Regions from separate parts of the Paenibacillus sp. HJGM_3 genome, predicted to be linked through region 2. Evidence: riboswitches for the same ligand, from Rfam matches in the RefSeq annotation. Region 2 holds a riboswitch; each other region holds the start of a gene.
The links. A riboswitch is a leader RNA that binds a small molecule or an ion and turns the genes downstream of it on or off. The one in region 2 is predicted to bind cyclic di-GMP.
Positions count from the first base shown of each region.

Region 1 (9,816 bases), on a different contig from region 2:
CGCTTGGTGGCTATGAGGCGGGCCTGCAGGACGGTGCGACAGCGCTCCAGGTTGCCGCTGAAGTCGGCCAGCCGCTCGGGAGCTGCATCTATTTTGCGGTTGACTTCGACGCTACTCCGGAGCAGATGTGGACGATCATCGACTACTTGCGCGGCTGTCGTGAGGCGGCTCCGGGGTACTCGATCGGCGTGTATGGCTCGTATAATGTGATGATGGCGCTCGGAAACGCTGGGGCCGCGGATAAGTATTGGCAGACCTATGCCTGGAGCGGAAATCGGCGAGCGGACTTCATCAACCTGTTTCAGTACAAGAATGACGTGCCTGCCAACGGAATTCAGGTGGACCATAACATGGCTTACGGCGATGAGGGTGGGTGGAGTCTCGCGAAGCCAGAGCCGCCGGCGAAGAAGACCGAGTTCAGTGACGTCGAGGCCGGCCGCTGGAGCGAGGACGTGATTTGGGTTGTCAACTATCACGGCATCATGACCGGGTTTGAGGACGGGACGTTCCGGCCGGAGCAGCCGGTCACGCGGGAGGAGCTGGCGGCAGCTCTTAACGCGCTCTATGCGAAATTCTTAAATGGATGACTTACGCCCTGTCGACTTCGGTTGACGGGGCTTTTTTCTTTTATAGACAGAATCTTGAAACTTCCAGTATAATCAATCCGTATTCAAACTGATGGATAATGATGGAAGGGGAAAAACGGAATGAAGAAGAAGCTTATGTTAGTCTTGGCCGGTGCTGCAATTTCAGTCTCTTCTATGTCGATCGGTGCTTATGCAGCTTCAAACCTGGAAGAAATCTCGGCCTATTTGAACAAGGGATTGAAAATCACGCTAAATGGTAAAGCGTGGACACCAAAAGACGCGGACGGCAATGTAGTATACCCGATCACCTATGACGGCACTACATATCTGCCGGTCCGCGCAGCTGGGGAAGCTCTTGGATTGAAGGTCGGTTATGACGCCGCGACTGAAACCGTACTACTCGGCGAGACTCCATCCGCAAAAGGATCGTCACGACAGAACCCCGCAGTTAAGGGGGATACGATATTATTTGCTCAGAAGAACTTCATGGACGATATCGAAGGGACTGTGAAGCTACAAGAAGTTGTTCGCGGTGATCAGGCGTGGAAAACGATCCAAGCAGCGAATAAATTCAATTCCGCACCTAAAGAGGGTAATGAGTATATCCTCGCAAAAGTGGAGATTAAAATAACCAAAAATGCGAAGCAGGATGCAGCAGTCGACATTAACCCTACTCTATTCGAAGCTATTTCAGCAGACGGCAAAAAATACGATAATTTTATATCGGTGGTCGTCCCTGATCCCAGCATCGATACGGATCTTTATGTAGGAGCGATCCACTCAGGATGGATCGCATTTGAAGTGAGTAAGACTGATACCGCTCCTCTGATGGCTGTTACCCGGAATTACGATGGGACGGGCGGCGCCTGGTTTAAATTGCAATAATCGACTCCCCGCTAGCTTCGGCCGGCGGGGCTTTTTTTTTATTATCACTATTGAATGGGAATATATGTTCGCCTTATAATGGGAATATACGTTCCCATTTTTCGGAGGTGTTCGCAGTGGAAAAGTATGTAGGCCGTATTGTGGAGATCATATACCAGGACCGGGGAGGCAATCTCTCTCAGCGCCGGATCAGGGTGGAGAGCGTCAAGGATGACAAGGTCAAAGCATTCTGCTACACGGCCGGCGCGCCGCGTATCTTTACCACTACGAACATTCTCGCCGCGATGCCGGCAGCTCGGGGGGCTGCTGGATGATCCCCGATTCAGATCGGAAGCAGGCTCGAATCCTTTGGAACTTGACCCATGGGGCGTGGGCACCGCCCGACTTTTCGCGGCTCTGCCGGATGACCGGGAGAACAGAGGCGCAGATCCGGGAGAGCATGAAGCTTCTTCTTAGGGAGCAATGGATTGAAGTCCGCCCGGGACAACTCAGGGTATTACGAACAGAAGAGGGATGGCGATGAGATGGGCAAGAAACTTGAAAATAACGGATTATGGGAGTCGTCGCGAATGATGCTACCACAGCACAAGGAACAATCGCTCAGACAAGCGCAGGAGTGGAAAAAGCGGAAGCGACCCACGATAGACGCGCAGGAGCAGGAGCGCATCCTCCAGGAGATCGGCCAGGCGCTCCAGGGGAAGACAACGGTCACACTGACCTTGTTCGAAGAATACGAGGATCGAGTAATATCCGGCGTCCCGGTCAGCTACAGCCAGCACCGCAAAACGCTCAGGATGGAGATTGAGGGCGAGCCGGAATGGATCCACTTTGACGACATTATCAGCGCGGCCGGTCCAGACTACTACTGACAAAAGCTCCTATAATTCATCGGAGGAATCGACAAGCATTTGTGTCGAAGTCTCTGGTGAGGTGATTGGGATGATAAAGAACAGACTCAAGGAGTTACGCCACGATTATAGAATGAATCAGGTCGAGTTCGCAGAATTTTTGGGACTAGCCCAGCAACAGTATAACCGTTATGAAAATCAAAAATCACAGCCAGACCTTGAAAGGGCCTTATTGATAAGCGAAAAACTCAACAGGCCAGTAAACGAGATATTCTACATTGAAAATACAATTGTATAGGTTTATTTTACTACCGGACAGGCAACTTATTGAAATCGCTGCATACATTGTACTATCAACCGAAAAGGAGATGGTCAGTATGCAGAAACAAACCGTTTATCGCATTCGCTATACGATCGACGGCCGCGTCAAAGCGGTACACGCCACAGAGGAATCGGCACCCGACCCGGAGAAGGAAACCCTTGCCGCTTGGTACGTCATCGTGCTCGGGGCGTTGGCGATCATGGGGTGGTGTTCACTGTGGGCATAACCGACTCCCCGATCATCCAGCGGATCGCGCAGCTCCGTGCCGCTCAAAAGAGGGGCGGCCTCGATCCGGTCCAAACCAAGGAGATGGACCTTTGCCTCGACTGGATCGAAAACCAGTGTTGGACGCAAGCGCTGCTTTGCAATTTTTCTTTGATGGCATCGATGACGAACGACATGGATTGGCAGCACGAGATATGCCATGATATCGATTCAGGAACAAGAAAAAAGCCGGGCCACTTGGGCACCGACTAAGAACATGCGATATATACTATGTGAATTATCAGAAAATAATGCTAATTTGCTATTGATTAAATGGGCAGACAGTCCTATCATAATCTTACATCACGTGACATATCTTGCAAATTCATTCCGAAAATGGCAAAACCGATGAAAGTCGGCGACGCAAAGCTATAGGGGCTAAACGGGGGTCATGACCGCACGCCAGCCAGCTGCCGAAGATGAGGTGATTACAATGAGGAGTTTTGCTTAAGGCATACCTTAAGGCTCAATCCAAGGAGGAGCATTAAAATGCCCACTACCGTTTGCCTAGTCGGGTTCATATATCCACTCTGCGAGATCATCCATATAACAGTCGAAAAAATCAGCAGTCATTTTCATCTGCACCACCGTAAGTTTCTCTTTGTTATTACACACCTGAGAAATAAATGCTTCGGAAACTTTTAGATGGCGAGCAAGATCGACTTGTTTCTTCCCGGTCTTTTTGAACCATTCAGGCAAACGGCTCCTCATCCGAAGAGCCATTCTACACCTCTTATTTTGTTGTCATGAAGAAGTATACACCCAAAGGCTTTATTCGTTCAAGATGAGGAGGGCCCAAACCGAATGATGATGGAATGGCTTGAACCTAAAATTAAGGATCGGATCGATCATGCCGTCGATAACTGTTGCGATGATCACCGAGTTAAGGACCTATATAATGAATACATGAGAGTTCTGCATGAGAAATGTCCGGAGCTGGTTATTGATTTAGAGTACCTTTTCAATGCATCTTTTCGCCTTGGAGCAGACTTGGCCTATCGAAACGGATTTCGAGATGGAATTGAATTAGGAATGGATGTCTCGAGAAAATTTGCTCCCAATCTGCACCCAACAAACAACCGGACAAAATAAGCAATAAAAAGAACCCGCAGAGCATAAGGCTTTGCGGGATTAATTTTTTGGTACCTGCTTGCGCAGGTACCTCATGGGAGAGGAGAAACCGGACGAAGAGCTTATGGGGAAACGTAAGTCTTCTCCGCGGTTGTCTACGACACTTTCATGTCGATAGCTTCATTGTTACCCGATTGGAGACGTTTATACATGCGGGTTGCAAAATTTTGTGAACCGTTCGAAGAATATGGTACGATAGCTTCATGAATTTGGGACCAAGGGTGAGGGACAACTATCGTGAGAGTCATTTCGGGCACGGCAAAGGGCAGGGCGCTCAAGGCGGTCCCCGGCACGGGAACGCGGCCTACGACGGATAAAGTGAAGGAAGCGATCTTCAGCATGATCGGCCCGTACTTCGACGGAGGGCAGGCGCTCGATCTGTACGCGGGAACGGGCGGCCTGGGCATCGAAGCGCTGAGCCGGGGGATGGACCGCGCGGTATTCGTCGATGGGGACAAGCGGGCTCTGGACGTCGTGCAGCACAATTTGCAAGCCACCCGCCTGGAGGAACAGGCGGAGGTGTACCGCAACGACGCGCAGCGGGCATTGAAGGCGCTGGCGAAGCGGGATGTTCGGTTCCGCCTCGTCTTCCTCGACCCGCCCTACAAGCTGCGGACGATCGAGACGATCGTGCAGTCGCTTCAGTCGCTCGCCTTGCTGGAACCGAACGCAACGATCGTAGTCGAGCATGAGACGGATTATGCCGTCGAGGAGCGGATCGGGCGAGCGTCTTGTATCCGGCGGGTGCAGTACGGCGACACTATGGTATCGATCTATTCGGTAAATACAATCGAAGAAGACGAGGAGGAGATGACGGATGAGCAAGCCTAAGCATGAATATACGGTGGCGATCTGTCCGGGCAGCTTCGATCCGGTTACGTTCGGTCACTTGGATATTATTAGCCGCGCGGCGGACATCTTCGACAAAGTAATCGTCACCGTGGCGACGAACAGCTCCAAGCAGCCGCTGTTCACCGTAGATGAACGCAAGCAGCTGCTGGCCGACGTCACGAGCCGCTGGCCGAACGTGGTGATTGACAGCTTCAGCGGGTTGCTGATCAACTATGCAGCCGCACGAGGCGCGAATGTGATCGTCAAGGGCCTGCGGGCCGTATCCGATTTCGAATACGAATTGCAGATGGCGTCCGCCAACCATAAGCTGAACGAGAAGATCGAGACGTTCTTCATGATGACGAATCCGAAGTTTTCTTATCTCAGCTCGAGCATCGTGAAGGAGATTGCCCGCTACAACGGCCCGATCGCCGACCTGGTGCCGGATGCGGTGGCGGAGGCGCTGCTGCGCAAATTCAGCGCCCCCTCTACATAACTCGCCGGCGGCTGCGGCTTCCCCAAAAGCCTATGAACGCCGACAGTAGCCCCAGGGCCACGACCGTGATCAGGAGCACCTCCATGCGGGAGGTCACCGATTGCCAAGCCGCGATCATGTCCGTAGGCGAGAACCGCGACTCTGCCGCGGCTGCACCGCCCCCGTATGGCAAAAAGCTCGGCGCGACGCTCGGAATGAGGGAAGTGAGCGGCTTCCAGAGCGCGAACGTGAGCCCGAAGGCCAAGCCGCCGTGAAGCAGGCGCTGTACAAAGAAAGGCATGTAGCGCATGTCGGTATGGCGCACGAGCGCCTGCACTTGCAAATGCTGGGAGATGCCGCTCCAGCCGAGGGCGAAGCCGATGAGCGCCGCCTTCCACTCCAGCGAGGACGCGGCCAAGTTCAGCTGGCTGAAGGCGAACGTGCCGAGGTGCTGCTCCAGCAGGCCGGGCATCCAGTCCGGCGCCTCTGCGCTCGGATAGCCGAGCGCGTGCAGGACGGCGAACAGCACGCCGTTGACGTGGGGCGTGATGAGCGACAGCTGCAGGACGTGCAGCAGCACCGAGAACATGATGATGCACCCGCCGATGATCATAAGCGCCTGGATCGAGTTGGCGACGGCGTCGCCCAGCAGCTTCCCGAAGCCGCGGCCGTCCTTCAGCCTGGCATCGTGCATTTCGTGCACGAAGCGGACCCAGATCGATCGGGGGGGCCGCTTCGGCAAGGCGGCCTTGCCGAGCAGCCCGCGGCGCGGGGGCCGGCTGCCGGGGCTGCGGCGCAAGCCCATGAGGACGGCGGCGATGAGCGCCGCGATATAATGGACGACGGCGATCAGCACGCCGATCTCCGGCCGATGCAGGAAGCCGGCACCGATGACGCCCGTCATGAGGTACGGGCTGCTCAGGTGCGACAGCGCGAGCAGCCGCTCGCCCTGCTCGCGGGTGACGGCGCCGTCGAGCCGCAGCTGTCCGGTCGCCTGAGCGCCGGCCGGGCCGCCGGCGACGCTGCCTAGGGCGAGCGCCCAGCCGCTCGCCCCGGGCAAGCGGAATAAGAGCCGCATCAGCGGATCGAGCAGCACGCCGGCTCCGCTAAGGAAGCCGATGCCGCCGAGCAGCTCGGAGAGGATCAGAAACGGCAATAACGTCGGGAACACGAGGGTCCACCAAAGCGTTAATCCTTTCATGGACGATTGAAACGCCCGATCGGGAAACAATAAGATGCAGATCACGAATGAAGCGGTTAGAACCGCGAGCAGCACCGTATAGGGACGGCTTCGCGGATTCAACAGGCCGCGCGGCATAAGGCCATCTCCTCTATAAGAACAGGGTGGTACAAGTGTACGCGACGAGCCGGGCGTTTAGACCAAGCCTCCGGCCGTTCGCGGCATCGAAACAGGAGCGTGAGCACATGAGCGAAGACAGCCATGACGATCAAATCTACAGGTCACCGGTGCACGTACGGCGCAATCAGGGGCTTCGCCGATTCTTGCTATCTTTTGGCATCACGTTCGCGGTGCTGTACTTGGTCTATTTCGTCCAAGTTCCGTATTACATCTACCAGCCGGGAACGGCCGAGAGCATCAAACCGATGGTGCAGGTGACGAAGCCCGACCCGATCGAGAACGGGACGTTCATGCTAACGACCGTCAGCCTCATTCCGAAGGCGAACGTTCTCAGCTTCCTGCTCGCCCAATGGGACGAGAACGCGGAAGTCCAGCGCAAACGGGACGTGCTGAAGGGGCAGAGCGAGCAGCAGTACATGCAGCATCAGGAAATCGTCATGCTGGAGTCGCAGAGCAACGCGATTCAGGCCGCCTACAAAAAGGCGAACGTCCCGTATCAGTTGAAAAGCGTGGGCGCGTACGTAGCCGAGACGAGAAAAGGGTTGCCCGCCGCGGAAGTGCTGAAGCCCGGAGACATGATCATTCGCATAGACGGAAAGCCTATTGAAGGCATCAAGGAGCTTCAGGCGGCGCTCGCAGACAAGAAGGTGGGCGACACTGTGGAGGTCGGGATCAAACGCGATGCGGATGAGCTCAGCTACTCGATCGTCCTGGCTGACGTATCGGCCGCGACGCCAGGGGCGGCGCCCACGGCGAGTCCGGGCGGCGCAGGGCCGAAAGCCGGCATCGGCGTGACGACGGCCGACATGCGGGCCGTCGTGCCGGAGCAGGCGGACAAGAAGGTGCAAATTCAGGCCGGTGAGATCGGCGGGCCATCGGCCGGCTTGATGTTTGCGCTCGAGATCTACAACCAGTTGACGCCCGGAGATTTGTCCAAAGGGTATCGCATCGCGGGCACGGGCACGATCGATCCGACGGGCAATGTCTGCTCCATCGGCGGGATCCAGCACAAGATCGTAGCCGCCGATCGGGAAGGCGTGGACGTGTTCTTCGCGCCGATGGACCGCAAGGCCGGCGAATGCGGACTCGGAGTCGACGTGGCGAACGCGAGCGACGCCTTGCAAAAAGCGAAGAGCATCGATTCGCGGATGAAAGTCATTTCTGTCGGGACGATCGGCGACGCCTTGAACTATTTGGCGACGCTTCCTGTGAAACCCTCTTGACAACCCGCGTTGCGAATTGCTCGAAAAGACAAGCTAAAGGTTGACAAAACACGACCGTCCTCGATATAATAATTTTTGTTTGTTTGGAGTGAGCGTATATGATTCTTAATGTCCGTGATTTGCGAGCGAAGCACAATCGAGTGGAGATAACGGAGTCCGTCGAGTTGCCGTCTCTGGCGCAGGGCCGCAGGGATATCGTCCGGGTAGAGCCGCTGCGAGCGACGCTTCATGCCGCTGCCGCTTCGGAACTCGTGGAAGTGGCGGGAACGTTAACAGTGCCTGTCGAATTTGTCTGCTCACGCTGCTTGACGCAATACTGCCAATCGCTGACGCTGCCGTTCCGGGAGATGTTCGCGTTAGAGGCGGATCAAGTGGATGAGGACGATGAGCATATGCACCTCACGGTCGAAGACCGGGTGGATTTGATGCCTTACATCGAGGAAACGGCGCAATTGGGCCTTCCCTATGTGCCGCTTTGCGAGGAGGATTGCAAGGGGCTCGACCCGGAGACGGGCGACAACCTGAACATTCATCCGGCGAAGCCGGCCGCGGACCGGATCGATCCCCGTCTGGAAGTGCTCGCCCAATTGCTTAAGAAGAATGAGTAGATTCGTTGAAGGAGGTGGGAATAATGGCAGTTCCTTTTAGAAAAATTTCCAAAACCCGCCGCGATAAGCGTCGTACGCACTTCAAGCTCGTAGTGCCGGGCATGGTCAAATGCGACAACTGCGGTGAATACAAGCTGTCTCACCGGGTATGCAAAGTTTGCGGTACTTACAAGGGCAGAGAGATCGTTAAACAATAAGACCTTTCGCGAGAAGGCGCTTCGTCCTGGATGAGGCGCTTTTTTGTTTGTCTTTTGCCGAGGAATTTTATATACTTATTTAGGACCAGGTAACAAAAGCTGATTCTACATAATCGGTTCCGGCCAAGCGTATTTATTTTATATCGTCAAGCGTTTCTCAGAAACGCACATCGTAAGGATAAGCTAAGGGGGTGGCTGCCATCGAACGGATGCCGAAGCGTCAACGCCAGCAGCAGCTGGCTCGAGAAATCGAAGACAATCCTTTCGTCACCGACGAGGAGCTGACCCGCAAGTTCAAGGTGAGCATACAGACGATCCGTCTCGATCGGCTGGAGCTCGGCATTCCGGAGCTGCGCGAACGCATGAAGCTGATGGCGGAACGATCCTACGACCAAGTGCAATCGATGCCGCTGCATGAAGTGATCGGAGACATCATCGATCTTCAGCTCGACAAAAGCGGCATTTCGATTTTCGAAATTCGCGAGGAGCACGTCTTCTCCCGTACGCAGATCGCACGGGGCCATCATATTTTTGCCCAGGCGAATTCCCTGGCTATAGCAGTGATTAATAATGAAAAAGCTTTGACCGCCTCCGCCGACCTCCGATTCATCCGGCCGGTGCGCCTGCTTGAGAAATGTATTGCGAAGGCGTACGTGCGGTCCATTTCCGGACAAAAAGGGAAAGCTAAAGTGGAAGTGTTTACGTATGTAGGGGAGGAGATGGTGTTTCAAGGCCATTTCCTGATTTACCGGTTCGCCAAAGAAATTACAGACGGAGGGGAGTGATCGCATGCGAATCGCGATAGACGCCATGGGAGGCGATCTCGCTCCGAACGCGGTAATCGAAGGGGCGCTTGCGGCGGCCGCCGAATGGCGGGATACGCATATCATCTTGGTGGGCGATCGTTCCCGCATCGAGGCCGGCCTGGCGGGAAGGAGCTTGCCTGCGAACGCCGAGATTCACCATGCTGCGGATGCGATTGCGGCGGATGAGGAGCCGGTGAAGGCCGTTCGGCGCAAAAAAGAAGCTTCGATGGTCGTCGCCGGCAGGCTCGTCCGAGAGGGCGCCGCGGATGCGATGATCTC
Region 1 covers NZ_JBJGED010000024.1:108,536-118,351, reverse strand. Annotated here, with positions in the region: gene ACI5FR_RS24055 (glycoside hydrolase domain-containing protein) at 1-587, shown strand, start outside; gene ACI5FR_RS24050 (DUF4352 domain-containing protein) at 708-1,472, shown strand; gene ACI5FR_RS24045 (hypothetical protein) at 1,589-1,786, shown strand; gene ACI5FR_RS24040 (YolD-like family protein) at 2,042-2,341, shown strand; gene ACI5FR_RS24035 (helix-turn-helix transcriptional regulator) at 2,412-2,618, shown strand; gene ACI5FR_RS24030 (hypothetical protein) at 2,698-2,868, shown strand; gene ACI5FR_RS24025 (DUF7667 family protein) at 2,859-3,119, shown strand; cyclic di-GMP riboswitch class I at 3,235-3,324, shown strand; gene ACI5FR_RS24020 (helix-turn-helix transcriptional regulator) at 3,414-3,629, opposite strand; gene ACI5FR_RS24015 (hypothetical protein) at 3,711-3,998, shown strand; gene rsmD (16S rRNA (guanine(966)-N(2))-methyltransferase RsmD) at 4,275-4,868, shown strand; gene coaD (pantetheine-phosphate adenylyltransferase) at 4,855-5,364, shown strand; gene ACI5FR_RS24000 (nucleoside recognition domain-containing protein) at 5,357-6,661, opposite strand; gene ACI5FR_RS23995 (YlbL family protein) at 6,769-7,926, shown strand; gene ACI5FR_RS23990 (YceD family protein) at 8,025-8,534, shown strand; gene rpmF (50S ribosomal protein L32) at 8,558-8,731, shown strand; gene fapR (transcription factor FapR) at 8,941-9,516, shown strand; gene plsX (phosphate acyltransferase PlsX) at 9,521-9,816, shown strand, end outside.
Region 1: linked by a shared signal. The riboswitch ahead of ACI5FR_RS24015 (hypothetical protein) and the one ahead of ACI5FR_RS32755 (HD-GYP domain-containing protein) in region 2 are both predicted to bind cyclic di-GMP.

Region 2 (9,816 bases):
TCCTGGACGTTCGTTCGAAAGGATACGAAGCCGGGCACATCCCGGGCGCGATCGCCTTCAATTCCGGTCAGCTGAAGGATTCGAAAAATAACACGATCGTGGATAAAGATAAGTTCACGGAAATTTTCCAGGCTCTTGGCGTCAATGCCGATACTACGGTCCTTGTGTATGACGAAGGCAATGGAAACGGGGCTACTCGGGTCTTCTACGCTCTTGAGTATTACGGCCTGAAGGACAAGGTGAAGCTGCTAAACGGCGGGTTCCCGGCTTGGCAAGCGGCAGGCAAAGAAGTCGCGACCGACGTGCCGACTGTAGCGGCCAAAGGTACGTTCACCGCTGTGCCGAACGACAAGCTGATCACGACGAAGGAAGAGCTGCAGAAGCTGGATATGAAAGGCTGCGTCCTGCTCGACGTCCGCTCGGCTAAAGAATACAGCGGCGAAGATCTGCGCGGCAACAAGAACGGCGGCCACTTGAAGGGTGCGGTCAACAAAGAGTGGAGCGATGCGATCGATTCCAATCCGGCCGACGGCGTACCGAAATTCAAGGCGTATCCGGAGCTTAAGGCGCTCTATGAGAACGTCGGCGTCGTAAAAGACAAGACGATTATCCCGTACTGCCAGACGAATATCCGAGGCGCGCACACTTATTTCACGCTTCGCCTGCTAGGATACTCGGACGTAGCTCCGTATGAAGGCGCTTGGGCGGAGTGGGGCAACGCCGACGACACGGAAATCGTAAAATAAGCGGAGGTGCGCACCATGGCACAGCTCATCGAAGGGATCTCGCATCTGAACGCGCTGCAATTGCGCGAGCTGTTAGCCCGGCCGGACCGCACGACGGTCGTCATCGATGTCCGGGAGCCGGAGGAATATGAAGCGGCCCATATCCCCGGCATTCCGCTCATCCCTATGGGCGATATGATCGACAAGGTAGAGACGCTCGATCCGGCCCAAGAATACGTCTTCGTCTGCCGCAGCGGCCGGCGCAGCCTGGAAGTGGCGAAGTATTTCCAGTCGAACGGCTTCGACCGGGTCCACAACTTCCTCGGCGGCATGCTCGATTGGCAGTCGGAAGGGCTGGAAATCGCCGTCGGCCTGGAAGAAGGCCCGTTAATATCCGAATCAAACTAAAAATCACGCAAAAGGAGCAGACAACTATGAGCTTATCGGAGCAGCAGTTGCTGGAATTGAAAACGGACATCGTCGTCGATGCGATCGGCGAGGTGTGCCCGCATACGTTGAACTTGGCCTTGGACGGCCTGAAGAAAGCGAAGTCCGGGGAGATCGTCGTCGAGATTACAGACCATTCCATTGCGACCAAGACGATTCCCGCGGCGGTTAAAATGAACAAGTACGGGGAATTCCTCGGCGTAGCGAAGAAAAACGGCAATTATCATATTTTCATCCGGAAAGCGTAAAGGCAGGTCACCGCTATCATGGCTTACACATGGGACGTCTTCTTATTAGCAGCCGGGTTCGGCTTCGCCTATGGATTTCTGTTGCAAAAGGCGGACTTCTGCTTCGTCGCCTCGATCCGCGACTGGATCAGCGTCCGCGATACACGCATTCTGAACGGCGTCATCGTGCTCATCGCCACCTCGCTGCTGGGCTGGGGGCTTGTGCTCGCATTCGGGCTGCGCGAGATCTCCGACTTATGGGTCGTCCCGCTCGGCGGGGCGAACCTGCTCGGCGGCCTGCTGTTCGGCATCGGCATGACGATCGCCGGCGGCTGCGGCTCCGGGACCCTGTACCGCTGCGGCATGGGGTACGTACAGTTCTGGCTCGTGCTGCTGTGCGCGATTATCGGCAATCTGCTGTTCGCGTTCCTCTACGATCCGTGGGGACGCCAAGTGCTTGATCCGCTCACGGTCGTGGACGGCGGCTACACGCTATATAACTGGCCGCTGCCGGTGTGGGTGCTGCCCGTCGTCATCGTCGCGATCATCGTCGGCATCGCGATCTATCGCTTCGGCTGGGCCTCGTTCTGGAACGGTGTCCGCGAGTCGCTTACCGACTGGGAGCGGAACCCGCTGCGCCAGGGCCACTGGGACATTCGTCTCGTCGCCTTCCTGATCGGGATCGTCGCGATCATCCAGTTCATCTTCATGTCGAACGTCGGCATCACCGGCCCGGAGACGCGCATCGGCGCAACCGCGCTGGCCCTCGTGTTCGGGGACGATCTCGTCACGAACAACACGTACTTGAACGCGCTGTTCGCCGACTTCCCGCGCATCGGGCTCGGCCCCGAGGAGACGCTCGTCATCTTCCTCGTCGTCGGCGCCTTCGCTTCCTCCTGGCTGAGCGGCAGCTTCAAGCTCCGCTGGCCGCGCAAGTCCCGCCTGCCGTACGCTATCGGCGGCGGCCTGCTGATGGGCGTCGCGTCCCGGATCGCGCCGGGCTGCAACATCGCCAACATCATCACCGGGGTTGGCGGGCTGTCGATGAGCAGCGTACTCGTGCTGCTCGGCATGGCCGTCGGCGTCTTCATCGGCGTCGCATATATTTTCAAGATGCCGCTCCTGCTGTTCCAGCGCGACGCGGACATGTAGCGGAAGAGCCGCTCGATTCATTCGAGCGGCTCTTTTTTATTTGAGCTTCTGCTGCACAATTAGAAGGCGTACCGCCACAACTCCGTGCCGTTGTGCTTGTAATACAGATTGCCGTATCCGTCCGGAGCGAGCATATCGGCCCCACTCGTCAAAATGTTCGTGACCGCTTTCGTCGAAATGTTGATTTTGAACAAATACGTATTCTTGATTGTGCCGTAGATGTAGTTCGGATCTTTGTCCACGAGCACCAGATCCGCGTCCCGGTACGTGCCGGCCGTGCCGTACGTAACGTCCGTGAATTTCTGCTGGAAGTATTCGAACGTGTTGTTCGCGGGGTTGAACACGAACAAGTAGCCGTCGGCGAAGCCCCACAGCTTCGTTCCGACCACGATCAATTCGGTCACCGCCTTGATCCCCGAGACCGGCAGGCTGTATTCCGTATCGGTGTCGGTCACCGGATCGAACACGAACAACTTCGCGCCCGTCGTCGTCGGCGTCGTGGCATAGCCTCCTCTTACAGTCGTGCCGCCGTAGACTTTGCTGCCGTAGTAGGCGAGAGCGATGACGCTCTGGTCGTTCACGATGCCGACATGCACGCTGGAAGCGCCCGTCGCGAGGTTATACTCCGTCAGAGCGCCGTCCATGGCGCCGGTCTTCGCCGTCGTGCCCATGAACACCTGGCCCCCTCCAAAGGCGATCGCCTTCGGCCGGTCCTGCCCATTGACTCCCGTGGACACGAGCAGCCGCGGATTGCCCGTCGGCCCCGCCACCCAGGGCTGAGTCGGATCATATTCATGCAGATTGCCGCCAGGGTAAGCGCCGATGTACATTTTCCCGTTATAAGCCGCCATCTTGTCGATCTGGGTGATCGGGGAGAACATCGTCTCCTCCGTACCGTCGTTGGCGTCCCCGCGGATCGGCTTATAGACGCCGAGGCCGCCGGTCAAGTAGGCGCTCGTATAGATGCTGCCGTCCGGGGCCGTCGCGATCATGTTGAGCGCGCCCGGGATTTTGGCCGCGCCGCTTACCTGCACGTACCGGTGAGCCCCGTTCTGCGGATTGTATTTCAGAATATACGTCTGGTTGTTATTCGCGGCGATGCCTACGAGCGTCTCGCCGGGGAAGTTCGTCTGATCCGCCAGCGTCACCCAGCCGAACCGCTTCACGCGGCCGTCCACGGCCTTGTGCAGATTTGTGGCCGTCTTCGAAGCGATGTCGTATTCGTATAACTCGCCTTGGCTCGCCCAATACACCTTGCCGCCGCGCTCCGGCGAAACGTTCGAGGTGGACACCGATGCCGCCTCCTGGGTCACGGAGTTGAACGACCCGTCGGGATTCTCGGTCACCTTCAGCACGACCATCGTCCCGCCTATGTTGACGAAGACCCGGTCCCCGGCGTAGTCGATCGATCCGGGCAAGGAAATGCTCGAGTAAGCGGCGGGCAGGATGTTGGTCGTCTCTCCCGTCACGATGTCGAACCGGAGGACCGAGGCGTTCGGGCCGACGCCAAGATAAGCTACGTCATGGGTCGCATCGAACGCCAGCGCGCGCACATACTGCGTTCCGGCGAGGAACGGCTTCGTTCCGATCTGGGCGAAGCCTCCGGTCGGCGTATACTTGAAGAATGCGGCACTGTCGTAGGTGCCGCCGTACACCTTGCCGCTCTCCCCGGCAGTCAGGTCGTAGATGACCGTTTCGCCCGAGGAGGCTTGGCCCAAGTCTGTCATCGTCGTCGTGCCCGGCGTATGCTTGTAGAGATGGCCGTTCGAATAGGCGCCGAAGTAAACGGAGCCGTCCGTGGAGGTCGCCGCTCCCCAGGCGCCGGTCGGATTCGTCGACGCGCCCGGGAACGTAACCGTGGAGAGGACCGATTCCGTATTCGTGTCGATCACTTCCAGCTTGGGCAAGTAGCCTTCGGAGCCGGTAACGGCGGCGAACGCCTTATGCGCGTTCGGTCCGATCCCGAAGGTCGTGCCGTTCGGCCCGGCGTCGTACACTTGGACCCCTAGATTCGTGAAATCCTTCGTCAGCATCACTTCGTCCCAATACGCGGTACCGGTGTTCCCGTTGTTCGAATACAAGAGTACAGCGACCTTGGCGGTGTTCGCCGGAGCGACGAGCTTCGTCTGCACGGTCGTCCATTGTCCGGTCGGGGAAGAGACCGAGGTGAATCCGCCGGTGAGGTACGTGTTCGAGCTATTGTAGTAGCGAATGTACAGATCGGCGCTGCCGCTGGAGACATAGACGTTCGCGTATGCTATGTAGGTCTCCCCTGCCGCCGCGGTCAGACGCGCGCTCTCCATCCCGAACCCAACCGCCGAATCGTTGTCGACGATTTTCAAGCTCTGGCTGCCGACGTCAGCCTGCTCGGTCGAGGCGGATATCGTGCCGTCCGGATCCCCGGCGCCATAGGTCTGCGTCCAGCCTGAGGTGCCGCTCTCGAAGCTATGATTCGTAATCAGCTTGTCTGCGGCAAACGCCGGAACGGCAAACAACAAGATAGTGATAAGGCCAAACACAGGCAAACCGATCCAATTCAATCGTTTCATTCTTCAATCATCCTCCTTCATAATCGGGATTGCTCGTCAATCACTTTCATGTAAGCGCTTAACAATTCGTGATGACTATGTCGCTCGTGATGCCGAAGTTCTCGCCCCACCCCCATTGCTGCATCATCAAATTCGAACATGTCTAATACTAGTATGTTACTAGTATCTGACTAGTTCATGCCAATCATAGCACAGCGGTCTTCCTCCAGCAATTGGAACATGATAAGATGTTAGCACAGCCGTTATTCGGTAAGGAGTGGCACAAGATGGGGATTGGGAAAAGAACGGCATTCGGCGACCTCTACGAGCACTTCAGGCAAGATATCCGGAGGCAAATCCTGGACGGGACGCTTCGACCGGGAGAATTCCTCGTGTCCGAGGTGCGCCTCGCGGAACTATACGGCATCAGCAAAAATCCGGTTCGGCGCGTATTGGCCGAGCTGGAGCGCGACGGACTGATCGAGAAAATCCCGTGTATCGGCAATCGGGTGTGCGAGCGGCCCCAGCCGCTTGAAGCTTCCCGCATACAGCCTCCACGGACTCCCGCACCCGTTGCAACGCTAACCCTAATGGTCTACGAGGTGTGCTATGAGCTGGAAGTGTACAAGCGGGTCATCGCTCTCTTCGAGGAGCTACACCCGAACGTGAAGGTGAAGCTGGACATCGTGCCGAATGCGGTATACACCGAACGGATCATCGAAGCCTTGTCCGGCGGCGATCAAGGCGCGGACCTCATCGTCCTGTCGGATCATCACTACTATCAGCTCGCTCACAGCGGACATACCCGGCAGCTCGAGGAGTTGACGGAAACAGCCTTCCCTGCACTCGGCGAAGTGTACCCTCAGCTGCTGTCCATGTATACGTCGGAGGAGAAGCTCAGGGCGATGCCCCTCACGTTCTCGCCTATCGTGTACTGCTGCAACACCGGAATCATCCCAGACCCCGAGCAGCTTCAGCTGCACGGCTGGTCGGATCTCGCAGAAGCCGCCCGCCGCTACACAATCCCCGATGCGAACGGGCTGCTGCGGCAATACGGACTCGCCTCCACCATCTCGTTCCGGCGCTGGCTCGTCTTCCTCCTGCAGAACGGAGGCTTCGTCAGGGACAAGGACGGGACCCGCCGGATCGACCTGCGGGCCAGCGCGGAGGCGCTGCAGTTTTTTTGCGACCTCGTCCACAACAACCTGCTGACGCCGGATGAGCAAGGCGGGCTGAAGGCCGATCACTTCCTGTTCGAGAACAACCGGGTAGCCATGATGATGTCGAGCTACTATTTTATGAACGACCTGCAGCATTTGTCCGTCCGATGGGACGTGCTGCCCTTCATGCCCGGGAACGTCTCGGGTTCGACGCTGCTCGTCGGCACCGGCATCGCCGTCCCTGCCTCCGGCGGGAACAAGGAGCTCGCTCACAGCCTGATCCGGCTGCTGTCGAGCGCCGAAGCCCAGAGCCAGCTGAAGCTGGGAGTCTGCTCGATCCCCGCTCATCGCAGCGTGGCGGAGAACACCCGCTTGTTCAATCCGGCGATCCATCCCGCTCACTACCACGCCTTCGCCGGGTTCATGGCGGAAGCCGTTCCCCTGATGGAGCTCGGCGTCGACTATGGACAGCTGTACCGGATTACACGAGAGCTGATCTATGTCTGGTCGCGGCTGGAATCGGCACACACCGTCTGGGACCGCATCGGCGAGCGAATCCTGTCTCCGGTCCCGGGTTGATTCCGGCGTCGTCTTTTCGACAAAATCTGTCATATGTCCTGGATTTCTTTCACGAAGTCCTAGTACATCGGACCGAAATCGCGTATAATGCTTCGTAGACCCGATACTGGCAAACTTGCCGAAAGGCAAGGACGCAAAGCTGCAGACCTAATGGCGTACGCGCCGACGGTGGCTGGGCTGCCGAAGGCTGGGAACGCACCATACGCCCTTGTATGCCGTCATCCTTAGCTGATTTGTAGCGGGATGATTTTTTTGCATTTTTAACGGTTGCGAGGAGGAGTCGGTGAATCATGATTTGTACCGAGTATGAGGAATTGGTAGGCAAACGGCTGCTGCATGACATTCAGGATTCCCGCGGGGTCATGCTGATCCCGGTGGATACGGTGCTTAACGCCGCGCATGCGAAGAAGCTGGAGCAATTCAACATTTCTATTTTCGAAATACATGTGGAAGCGCTTCACGACGAAGTAGCCGCGCAGACGGCCGCACCGGATTCCGGCGCCTGGGTGAAACGAACGGAAACGAAGCTGAAGGAAATCGAGGATTTCATCCACAAGAACGGCAAGGTGCCGGTCGAGGACGTGCAGGAGCATGTGCTGCCCGCCATTATGGCGGCGACCCAGCAGCGCAACATCTACAAGCTGTTCGGGGAACTGAAGGCGGAAGGCGACTACCGCTACAATCACAGCATCGGAGTCGCGATGATCGCCGCCACGATCGGGCGGTGGCTCGGACTGGACGCGAACGAGATGAACCTGCTCACGACGGGAGCGAGCCTCTGCGACATCGGCACGGTCAAGCTGCCGAGCGAGCTGGTGCAGAAGAAGGCCGCGCTGCAGCCGCACGAGCACGAGATCTACAAGCAGCACACCGTCATTGGCTACGACCTGCTCATCGAATCGGGGTTTGACCGCCGCATTGCGCTGATCGCGCTACAGCATCACGAGAAGTGCGACGGCAGCGGGTATCCTCGGCAATTGAAGGGCCATGAGATCGATCCGCTGAGCAAAATCGTAGCCCTGGCCGATATGTATCTCGCCATGACGTCCGATCGCCCGCACCGGCCTGCCCTGCCCTTCTATCAGGTGATCCACAACCTCTATGAGGACATCCGGCTCGGACGGCTCGATTCCCACGTCGGCTTGACGTTCCTGAACCGGCTCATGTCGGCGCAGGTCGGCAGTCAAGTCCTGCTCGAGGACGGACGCCGAGGCACGATCATGCTGACGAATCCGAACTATCCGACCCGGCCGCTCATCTCGGTGGGGGATACGTTCCTCGATCTGGCCAAGTCGCCGGACGTGCGAATGAAGGAAATCATTGGCTAGCCTGGCGAAACGCGGCCGATGTACGAACGGACAGCCAGAACCAGATCACGACCGCCGCACACACGCCGGAGTAGATTACGAAGGTCGTCCGGAGCCCCGCGAACGAGGCAAGAATGCCGCCGGCCAAGCTGCCGACGATCGTGGCCATGCCCTGCATGACGATGGCGTTCAGCATTTGTCCGCTCGCCCTAAGCTCCGGAACCACGGAATCGTTTACATACTCCATCAAACTCAGGGTCATCAGAATCACCGTACCGCCATGCAGCACCCACAACAGCAAGATCGTGCCGGGCGATAGGACGTAGGCGAACAGTACCATGCGTACCGCTTGGACGATGCCGGCCACGAGCAATATTTTCGTAATCCCGAACGTGTTGTACAGCTTATCGAAAAAAATCATAAACGGAAACTGGCTGACCGAGCCGATCAACAGGCCGAGTCCGATCAGCCCGGTGCCGATGCCTTGCTCTATGCTATAGATCGCTTGGAAGGAAAAGTAAAAGCTGATCGTCGCTTGAATGAACATGGCGTAGAGGAACATGTGAACGAGCTTCCTGTTCTTAAACAGCACGCGCATATTCAGCTTCTTCCCGTCCCGCTGATGGCCCTTGACTTTCGGTATGAACGGGGTAAGCGCGAGGGTCAGCAGCATCAAGGACGAGTACATAACGAAGATATAGATCAGATCGTACTTAATGATCCACCCGGAAAGAAACGACATCAAGGCGAACCCGACCGAGCCAAACGTACGCACGCTAGAAAATTTGAAGTTGTTCTTGCTCGCGATCTCAAGCGTCACCGTCGTGCTCATCGGGAAAATCGCGCATTGAAACACGGTTATGAGCAATGTGGCGCCGATGAGAATGCCGAAGTGATCGCCCGACAGCGGCACGAGCCAGATGCTGAGCCCGGTGACAAGCGTGCAGATGACCAATACGTTGTTCTTGTACTGGGCCCGGTCCCCGATTAAGCCCCAATACGGCTGGACCAGGATCGCCATCACGGCGGACAGCGTACTGAGCGTCCCGATCTGGGACGTATCGAAGCCGACATCGGTGTAATACAGCCCGATATACGAACCGTAGGCGCCGGCGCTCATGAAGATGAGACAATAATAGATCGAGATGGTGACGAAATTTCGCTTCATGCTTGCCCACTTCCTCGCGCTGGATATGACGCCATAATACCATAGCCCATCCGAATTGGACACCCTCGTAAGCAGGGTGTTCTTGTTATTTTCCCCCGCCTCTTCCGCATCATCTGCCTCTGTGTACCGAGTTTATGGCCGTTCAAAAATGGGCAAACCTGTATGTATCACTACAAGGGTATGACTACAAGGGAGCCTGACTTATGAACGCCCACGCCAACTCCAACGTCCCGCAGGTGCCGCTCGCTTCCTCCCTGCAAACGAATCACGATGCGATCCGTTCGATCTATGCCAATTGCAAGGATGTTATGTTTCGTCCGTTCACCATCGGGGGGACGACGGATGCCGTGCTGTTCTATATTGAAGGCATGGTGAATCTCGAGATCCTGGATCTGCATGTACTGACTCCGCTCCTCCGCGTCTCGCAGGCGGATTGGGAAGCAGCCGAACACCGCTTGGCGTCGGTAATCACGATCTCTCGGATGGTAGAAGCCGGCACGCTGGCCGACATTGTGGACCGTAT
Region 2 covers NZ_JBJGED010000048.1:31,136-40,951, forward strand. Annotated here, with positions in the region: gene ACI5FR_RS32725 (sulfurtransferase) at 1-746, shown strand, start outside; gene ACI5FR_RS32730 (rhodanese-like domain-containing protein) at 762-1,133, shown strand; gene ACI5FR_RS32735 (sulfurtransferase TusA family protein) at 1,160-1,420, shown strand; gene ACI5FR_RS32740 (YeeE/YedE family protein) at 1,439-2,551, shown strand; gene ACI5FR_RS32745 (NHL repeat-containing protein) at 2,611-5,100, opposite strand; gene ACI5FR_RS32750 (extracellular solute-binding protein) at 5,367-6,818, shown strand; cyclic di-GMP riboswitch class I at 6,917-7,003, shown strand; gene ACI5FR_RS32755 (HD-GYP domain-containing protein) at 7,109-8,146, shown strand; gene ACI5FR_RS32760 (MFS transporter) at 8,136-9,293, opposite strand; gene ACI5FR_RS32765 (spore germination protein) at 9,497-9,816, shown strand, end outside.

Region 3 (9,816 bases), on a different contig from region 2:
TGACGCGCTAATAGAAAGGATGTACGATTACGGCCGATATTTGCTGATTTCCAGCTCCAGACCGGGCGGTCTGCCCGCCAATTTGCAGGGGATTTGGAACGGCGACTACTTGCCGGCTTGGAGCAGCGCGTTCTTCAACAACGAGAACATCCAGATGAATTATTGGCAGGCTCTGCCGGGGAATCTCCCGGAAGCGGCGGCCCCGTTCTACGATTTCTTCGATTCGCTGCTGCCGGATATGCGCAAGAACGCGCAGGCGTTCTACGGCTGCCGCGGCATCTTGAGCCCCCTGTTTGCATCGCCGGAATCCGGGTTGAAAAAAAACCTGCAGCCCCATGTCGTGTATTGGACGGCAGGCGCGGGTTGGCTGGCTCAGCACTATTTTGACTATTGGTTGTATACGGGAGATGAGTCGTTTCTGAAACAACGGACGATTCCGTTTCTGAAGGAATGCGCCGCATTCTACGAGGACTTCCTGATCGAAGACGAGAACGGCAAGTGGCTCTTTTCCCCTTCGAATTCGCCGGAGAATCGTGCGAACGGGCCTTTCGAGGGGAGCGGCAAAATCTCTGTCTGCGTCAATGCGACGATGGATGTCGCGGTGGCAAAGGAAGTGCTGTCCAACCTTTGCCAGGTGTGCAGCGAATTCGGCTTGGAGTCGGAATCGCTCCAGAAGTGGCAGAGCCTACTCGAGAGGCTGCCGGATTATCAGGTAAACGGGGAGGGGGCGATTCAGGAATGGATGCATCCGGACTTTGAGGACAATTATCATCATCGGCATCTCTCGCACCTGTACCCCCTTTTCCCGGGATTTGAGATTACGAAAGAAACGCACCCTGATCTATTCGAAGCCTGCCGTGTAGCCGTGGACAAAAGACTCGTGATCGGGCTCAGCCAGCAGACGGGCTGGTCGCTTGCGCATATGGCGAACATATACGCGCGGTTAGGCGACGGGGACCGGGCGCTCGAGTGTCTGGAGCTGCTCAGCCGCTCCTGCCTGGGCGACAACCTGTTTACATATCACAACGATTGGCGCCGGCAGGGCATTACGATGAGCGCGAGACGAGCGCCGTTCCAGATCGACGCGAATTTCGGCTGGACCGCATCGATTCAGGAGATGCTGCTGTTCTCGGCAGTGGGCAGGATCAAGCTGCTCCCGGCGTTGCCGAAGCGGTGGGCGTCCGGACAATTCCGGCAATTCCGGTGCCGGGGCGGGATAACGGTATCCATGCAATGGGATCTGCAGGAGAGGCACGCGGTTGTAACCCTTGCTTCAGACCGGCAACAGGAGGTAGAGATTCAATTCCCAGCCGCCCTGGAGCGAATCGAGACGGACAATAATGCGAAGATTGCGATCTCCGAGAAAGGACCCCGCTACCGGATAGCGGAACTGAAAGCCGGTTTGACCACGGTGTGGACCGTTTCCTTTTCATCAATCTCATGAAGCATATAGGAGGAGTCGGGTATGAATAGTTGGAGAAAAGGTTGGAGCATGGCGATAACGGGTCTATTGCTAGCCACGATCATGCAGGGCTGTGCCAGTGAAAAGGGAAGTTCCGAGAGTCCGGACGGCCCGGCGAAAAAAAACGAATCGGCCCTCATCAGCACCGAGCCCGTCAATCTGACGATGTATGGCAGCATGTCGGATGAATTGTTCGAAAGGCTGGTTGCGGAGCCGGTCAAAAAGCAATACCCGAACATCACTATGACGCAGGTAAAAAATGATAAAAAAATGGCGGATCTGATCGCGGCCGGCGAAGTTCCGGATATGATCAACGACACGATTAATTCCATCATCAAGTATCAGGAAATGGGTCTTACCGAGGAATTGACCCCCTATGTGAAAAAATTCAATATGGATCTCGGCCGAATCAATCAAGTCGTATTGGAAACCGTACGCAAAACGTCCGGCGGTAACAAGCTGCTAGGGCTTCCCCTTTCTGGCAACGTCGTCATGTTGTATTACAACAAAGATATTTTTGACCGCAGCGCCGTACCCTACCCGAAGGATGGAATGACTTGGGATCAGGTCTATGATTTAGCTAAGGTCTTGACCAGAACGGAAGGCGGCGTCAAATATCGCGGCTTTGATTTCCAGGACTCGTTCCAATTCGCGGCGAACCAGCTGTCCCTGTCGGTTGTGGATGACAAGACGGACAAAGCGGCCGTAAACAACGATCCGTGGAAGAAGATGTTCGAGAATTACGCGCGGTTTTTAAAAATTGCGGGCAACGAGGTGGACGAGAAAACTTACGGAAAAGGCGGGGATCAGTTCCTGAAAGACAAAACGCTTGCGATGTATGTCACCAGCTCTATCTTCTCGAAGCTTCCGGATGCGGTTAATAACGGGCTGAACTTCGATGTCGTTACGCTCCCTTCATTCACCGAGGCGCCTAATACGACGACCCAGGTTGATGGAGGCGTGCGGATTATCACCACATCGAGCAAGCATAAGGACGAGGCGTTTGCCGCGTTGACCGCCATGCTGTCGGACGATGCGCAGAAGCAGATCGCTGCGATCGGCAACACCTCGGTATTGAAGGACAACAAGATCAACGAGGAATTTTTCGGCAAAAGTCAAGATATGCTGCAGAACCGAAACCGTCTGGGCTTCGTCAAAAACCAGCCCGCGAAGCCTCCTGAGTCGATCACCAAGTATGACGCCACCGCGCATGGGATCCTGCGGGCCCAATTCAAAAAGTACGTAACCACGCAAACGGACATCAACACGGTATTAAGAGAGGCGGAAGAATTGATTAATAAAGCGATTGCCGACACTGGGAAGTAAGGATTCGTCCGTAATAAATCTCATACTGGACCAAAGGATAAGGGGCTGCCCTCAAGTAGAGATTTCTGCTTTTGGGTCAGCCCCTTGTGTTAACTGGATGGTGCAGCGCACAGCTGGTGTGTTTGGCTGTCTGTAGGGCCGGTTTCCGGCCATGCAGCGCACAGCTGGTGTGTTTGGCTGTCTGTAAGGCCGGTTTCCGGCCTTGCAGCGCGCAGTTGGTGTGTTTGGCTGTCAGTAAGGCCGGTTTCCGGCCATGCAGCACGCAGCAGGGCGTGTTTGGCTGTCTGTAAGGCCGGTTTCCGGCCTTGCAGCGCGCAGTTGGTGTGTTTGGCTGTCTGTAAGGCCGGTTTCCGGCCTTGCAACGCGCAGTTGGTGTGTTTGGCTGTCTGTAAGGCCGGTTTCCGGCCTTGCAGCGCACAGCTGGCGTGACTTTCTGCAAGGCCAGTTTCCGGCCTTGCAGCGCACACTGGTGTGTTTGGCTGTCTGTAAGGCCGGTTTCCAGCCTTGCAGCAAGGCTGGACTATCTCCGTCCACCTGCTTACAGCCTGCGCCCGCCTATTACACCTCACGTCTCCCGCTCGCTGGCGGACGCCGCCGCCAAAGCCGCCGGCTCCGCCGGCGCGGCTTCCGCGGCCTTGCCCGCGAGCATCTGCGCGACGATGTCCGCGTGCTGCGTAAGCGCCTGCTCGCCGGCGGGCGTCAGCCGGTACACGCCGCGCTCGACGCGCGCGAACCAGCCGTAATAATTGTGCCGCAGCAGGAACGGCACCTTCGCATTGCCCGTCCGCTCCCGCAGGGCGCGCGGACTGGACGGGCCGTACTGGCGCAGCCAGTACGCGCAGTGCAGCGCCTTCTCGCGGTAGGCGGTCATGAGCTTGCGCTGCGTGCTGCCGCCCACGTTGTAGTCGCCCGAGCGCTCGCGGAACTCGTACAAGAGCCGCGACGCCTTGAGCTTGCTGCGGCGCGGCGTATAAGGGGCCGGGTCGCACAGCACCTCGACCGCCGGCTTGCGCCGCTTGTAGAACCGCACCGTGATCAGCCCAAGGCCGAGCATCCGGCACAGCCGGGTGAGATCCGACCATCGCAGCTGGTGCGGGGCGCGTCCGGTCTCCGGCAGCTCCACGCCCAAGTACACGAGCTCGCTCTGCTGCTGCCGGTCGATGCCTTGGATCACAAGCGGCAGATTGAAGGTCTTCTTCAACTCTATAATGATGGGCGGCTCGTCCCCCCGCATCGCGACCATGTCGCAATGCCGGACCTCGCCCTTCACCTCGTAACCTAGCGATTCCCAGTAGGATTTGATAGGGGCGTACAGCTCGGTTTCGCTTCGGATGGCCAATCGCTCTCGTCCTTCCTGAATCTCCGCGCAGGCGGAGAGATGTCATCTTTCCTGACAATTCCCGATTCTATTATAGCATGCGAAGCAAAGTTGCAGCGTTAAAGTCTCGGGGTCCCCGCAAAGGAACAGGATGATTCTACGAAGGCACTCTTCACTTTGTGGGCTTTCTCATGCAAATTAATGGGCAACTTCACCGCCTGTGGTGCATATGGATGTAATACCTGCAAGAACAATCAGCACCTACCCCCACGAGGGGAGCCGAGCTCTCGGAAGCAGGTCGCGAAAACATTATGCGGGGACCCCGATTCACATCCTGAGAACGTTTGACGTAAAGGCGGATGGGCTGTTGCTATGCGAAGACAGATGGCCAGGATGTCCAGCACCCGAGATCTGCATCAGGAGAGAAGCTTTTACATTTCGTTTAGCCGTGTACAGATGAGAGGAGGGCACCATGGACATTTTTAAACGGATACTGGAGCACCGGCGGGAGCAGGAGCAAGCTGCCTGGAGCGGGTCGTTCGCTGAGTATATCGATATTGTCAAAGTCAATCCAGGAGTCGCCAAAACCGCGCATGCGCGCGTGTACGATATGATTGCCTGGCACGGGATCGCCGAAGAGAACGGGCATAAACGATACAGGTTTTTCGAGAATGAAATCTTCGGACTCGATCGCACCGTGGAGAAGCTGGTAGAAGAATACTTCCATTCGGCGGCGAGGCGGCTCGACGTGAAGAAGCGCATCCTGCTGCTCATGGGACCGGTCAGCGGAGGCAAATCGACGATCGTGACGATGCTGAAGCGCGGGATGGAACGATATAGCCGCACGCCGGAAGGGGCGGTATATGCGATCAAAGGCTGCCCGATGCACGAGGAGCCGCTGCACCTCGTCCCCACCGAGCTGAGAGCCGACGTAGAAAGGGAGCTCGGGGTCAAGATTGAAGGCAGCTTATGCCCCTCCTGCTCGATGAGGCTCAAAACCGAATATGACAGCCGGATCGAGGATGTGCAAGTGGAGCGTATTTTCCTGTCGGAGGAGGAGCGCGTCGGCATCGGGACATTCAGTCCGTCGGATCCGAAGTCGCAGGACATCGCCGACCTCACCGGCAGCATCGACTTCTCCACGATTACGGAATACGGCACCGAGTCCGATCCCCGGGCTTACCGGTTCGACGGAGAGCTGAACAAAGCGAATCGGGGCCTTATGGAATTCCAGGAAATGCTGAAGTGCGACGAGAAGTTCCTCTGGAACTTGCTGTCGCTGACGCAGGAGGGCAATTTCAAGGCAGGCCGGTTCGCACTCATCTCCGCCGATGAGCTCATTGTGGCCCACACGAATGAATCCGAATACAAATCGTTCATCGCCAACAAGAAGAACGAGGCGCTTCAATCGCGGATGATCGTCATGCAGATCCCGTACAACCTGAAGGTGTCGGAGGAGGAGAAAATTTACCGCAAGCTCATCCAGCAAAGCGACATGAAGCACATCCACATCGCACCGCATTCGCTCCGCGCGGCCGCGATCTTCTCCGTCCTGACCCGGCTCAAGGAATCGAAGAAGCAGGGGATGGACCTCGTTAAGAAAATGCGGCTGTACGACGGCGAAACCGTGGAGGGGTTCAAGGACGCGGACCTGAAGGAGATGCAGAACGAATACATCGAAGAAGGCATGACCGGCATCGATCCGCGCTACGTAATCAACCGCATCTCGAGCGCGCTCATCCGGCAAAACCTGGAGTTCATCAACGCCCTCGACGTGCTGCGCGCGCTCAAGGACGGCCTCGACCAACACCCTTCGATCACGAAGGAGGAGCGGGAGCGGTACTTGAACTACATCTCCGTGGCGCGCAAGGAATACGACGAGCTGGCGAAGAAGGAAGTGCAGAAGGCGTTCGTCTACTCGTACGAGGAGTCGGCGAAGACACTGTTCAACAACTACCTGGACAACATCGAAGCGTACTGCAATTGGCAAAAAATCAAAGACCCGCTGACCGGCGAGGAGATGGATCCGGATGAGCGGCTGATGCGGTCGATCGAGGAGCAGATCGGCGTCTCGGAGAACGCGAAGAAGGCGTTCCGCGAGGAGATCCTGATCCGGATGTCGAGCTACGCGCGTAAAGGCAGAAAGTTCGAGCACGGCAGCCACGAACGGCTGCGCGAGGCGATCGAGCGGAAGCTGTTCACCGATCTGAAGGACATCGTGAAGATCACGACATCCACGAAGACCCCGGACGAGAATCAGCTGAAGAAGATCAACGAGGTCATCAAGCGGCTGGTCGACGAGCACGGGTATACGACCGGTTCGGCCAACGAACTGCTGCGCTACGTGGGCAGCCTGTTGAACCGCTGAGCGGCCGAAGACGAGTAAAGCTTAAAGCGAAAAGCGTAAAGCCCGAAGTTCGCTCACATGGAGCGGGCTTCGGGCTTTAGTTCGCAGTGACGCTAGGAATTTGGGAATAAGAACAAACGCTGGACACCCCGACGGCTTGGAGCGAAAACGGTGCCTTACCTCGATCGCGGCTGTTTCGCTTTGGCCAGCTTAGGCAAATGCTTGATGCTGCGGATCATCTTGCTGCGGCACAGCGGGCATTCCGGCGATGGCGCCGTCGTCAATTCCTCGCGCACCCAGGCTTTGCAATCCCGGTTGCTGCAGCGATAGATCGGCATCGGCGTCAAGTCCGGTTTGGTTACTTCGGTTATCAAAGCGATCGTACCCTCCTGTAGTTGAACATTCCAAAGGGCACTTTATCAAATATGGCCTGGATTATCAAATGATAGAGTTTTCGGGCAAATGCGTCTATTTGGCTGCAGCAGCTCGTGCTCCTTAGGTGCTCGTTCCGTTATAGGCATCGATTATAGAATCGATAGTTATTATATATTTCACTTATAACGTTTCGTGCGTCAAACTGGTACTAAAAGGAGAGTGAGTTGCATGGAATGGAACCACGCACCGCAACCGACAGACTGGAATTCCACCTTGTACGACCGGCAGCTGGGCTTCGTCTCGGCCTACGGGATGGGGGCCGTGGACTGGCTGGCGCCGAGGCCGGGCGAGCATGTGCTCGACCTCGGCTGCGGCACGGGCGATCTGACGGCGCAGATCGCCGCGAAGGGAGCCGCCGCCGACGGCCTGGATGCCTCGGAGGCGATGATCCTGGAGGCCCGGCGCAAGTACCCGGGCCTGCACTTCGAGGTGGCGGACGCGCACGGCTTCCGCCCCGCCCGCACGTATGACGCCGTGTTCTCGAACGCGGCGCTGCATTGGATGACGCGGCCGGCAGCCGTCATCCGCGGGGTAGCCGCGGCGCTCCGGCCTGGCGGCCGGTTCGTCGGCGAGTTCGGCGCCCGCGGCAACGTCGAGCGCATCGTGCATGCGCTCGAGCAGGCCGTAGGGCGCCTCGGCATTGACGCCGCCGCGCGCAACCCCTGGTTCTTCCCCTCGGCAGGCGAATATGCGACGCTGTTGGAGGCCCAGGGGTTCACGGTCAGGCGGCTCGTCACGTTCGAGCGGCCCACGCCGCTGAACGACGGCGACCATGGGCTGCGCCACTGGCTCACCATGTTCGGAGGAGCCTATTGGAGCGGCCTCACAGCGGAGCAAGTCGAGGCCGTCATCGCCGACGTCGGGCAGGCGCTCCGAGCGGAATTGTTCGCGGACGGGGTGTGGACGGTGGACTACGTCAGGCTGCGGTTTGAAGCGGTGAAGCTGATGTAAGTAAAGCTGACAACAATTAGTGCTTTGGTCCTATTACGCCAAGGGGAGTAGTATGATACTATTTTCTCTGTTTGAGAGGTACGATAGTTCATTAGCATGATATGGCAAACCCGCACGAAAGGCGGGGACGCAAAGCCACGGGTCTACAGCGAATGCTATGACAGCCGGGTTGCCCAAGAGCGGATGGTAGACGCTGTCTTTAGGGCAGCGTCTTTTTTGTATTTATACGCATCGTTTGGTTGGTGAGGCAACGCGTCACTTTGTGGGAAACTTAGGGGGTGAAATAGTGGATGAAGTAAAGCAGTTGAAAACCGATCTCCATCGGCTGACGGTGGAATTGATCGGAGGCTGTGCTTACTGCTCGATGATTTCCTCGAACATTGAATTCAAAACGCCGATCTATTGCACCAAGTTCACCGGAGCGATGCACCCGACCTGTGTCGACGTGGCGACTTGCCTGTCATGCCAGGAATACAAGCGCGGAACGGCGGTATCGTGATGAAGTAGACGTTTTTCAGAATAGGGGCTGATCTCGGTGGTGTTGCAACCCGCCGGACAGCCCCTTCTCTCATTTCGCCCGGGTTGTCAAGTTGGCGTCCTTTTGGAATTGATTTATAATCAAGGAATACGCTTGTACGAGAGACCAAGGCCGGGAAGGGGCATGCAGGTGAGAGCAACATCTTACATACGATGGATTCCGGCCGTTTTGATCATGGCCGTCATTTTTTACTCCTCCTCCCAGCCGTATCACAAGCAAGATATGAGGCCGAGGCTGCACAAGCTGTTGCCCGAGAAGCAAATTGCCGAGCAGTTCTCGGGAGTCCGGTTCCAGTACGCCGGGGAGGTCGTCAGCATTCAGCACTTGGGCGTGCCGGGCTTCGTAGAATTTTTCATCCGCAAGGGAGCGCACTTGTTCATCTATATGGCGTTGGGGGCGGCGGTTGCGTACGCGTTGTACCGAATCCGCCGGAAGGCGGCGCTATTCGGACTCAGCGTTCTATTCTGCGCCCTGTATGCGGCCTCGGATGAATTCCATCAGAGCCTGACGGGCGACCGGACGCCGCTCGCGATCGACGTCGGCATCGATACCGCGGGGGCGGTCATCGGCGTGGGACTTTATTTGCTCTTCCGTATCATCGCTGCAAATTTCCGAATATCCCGATCCCATCCATAGATCAGGGACCGGCGGCGTACAGTCCCGGATCTTTTATTTGATTAGGGAACGGTATGCTATAATGAGGGCTATGCGCCACCACACTATCGATTGGAGGGGTTCGTATGATTTCGAACACATTCACCATTTTGAACAATGGAGTCGAGATGCCTCGGCTGGGCTTGGGTGTCTGGAAAGTGACCGACGACAAGGTGCTGATCGACGCGGTGCACGCGGCCGTGAAGGCCGGCTACCGCAGCATTGATACGGCGGCGATCTATGGCAACGAGGCGGCGGTCGGGGAAGCGATCCGCACTTGCGGCGTTGGCCGAGGCGAGCTGTTCGTCACGTCGAAGGTGTGGAACAGCGAACAAGGCTACGATTCCACGCTGCGGGCGTTCGAGACGAGCATGGACAAGCTGGGGCTCGAAGTGCTGGACCTGTATCTGATTCATTGGCCGGTTAAAGGCAAATATAAAGACACCTGGAGAGCGCTGGAAAAGCTGTATGCGGACGGACGGGTACGGGCAATCGGCGTAAGCAATTTCCATGTGCACCACCTGGAGGATTTGCTGCAGGACGCGAAGGTCGTTCCTGCCGTAGACCAGGTCGAGCTTCATCCGCGGCTCACCCAGCAGCCGCTGCGCGAGTATGCCCAAGCGAAGGGCATTCAGATCGAAGCTTGGAGCCCGCTGATGCAGGGCGGCGAGCTGCTCGACCATCCGCTGCTGGCGAAGATCGGAGCCGCGCATGGCAAATCGGCGGCCCAAGCCATCCTCCGCTGGGACATCCAGCATGGCCTTGTTACGATTCCGAAGTCCGTC
Region 3 covers NZ_JBJGED010000050.1:10,355-20,170, reverse strand. Annotated here, with positions in the region: gene ACI5FR_RS33035 (glycosyl hydrolase family 95 catalytic domain-containing protein) at 1-1,444, shown strand, start outside; gene ACI5FR_RS33030 (ABC transporter substrate-binding protein) at 1,466-2,788, shown strand; gene ACI5FR_RS33025 (DUF2161 domain-containing phosphodiesterase) at 3,354-4,127, opposite strand; gene ACI5FR_RS33020 (PrkA family serine protein kinase) at 4,579-6,474, shown strand; gene ACI5FR_RS33015 (cold-inducible protein YdjO-related protein) at 6,630-6,827, opposite strand; gene ACI5FR_RS33010 (class I SAM-dependent methyltransferase) at 7,057-7,839, shown strand; cyclic di-GMP riboswitch class I at 7,933-8,016, shown strand; gene ACI5FR_RS33005 (hypothetical protein) at 8,126-8,338, shown strand; gene ACI5FR_RS33000 (VanZ family protein) at 8,507-9,013, shown strand; gene ACI5FR_RS32995 (aldo/keto reductase) at 9,118-9,816, shown strand, end outside.
Region 3: linked by a shared signal. The riboswitch ahead of ACI5FR_RS33005 (hypothetical protein) and the one ahead of ACI5FR_RS32755 (HD-GYP domain-containing protein) in region 2 are both predicted to bind cyclic di-GMP.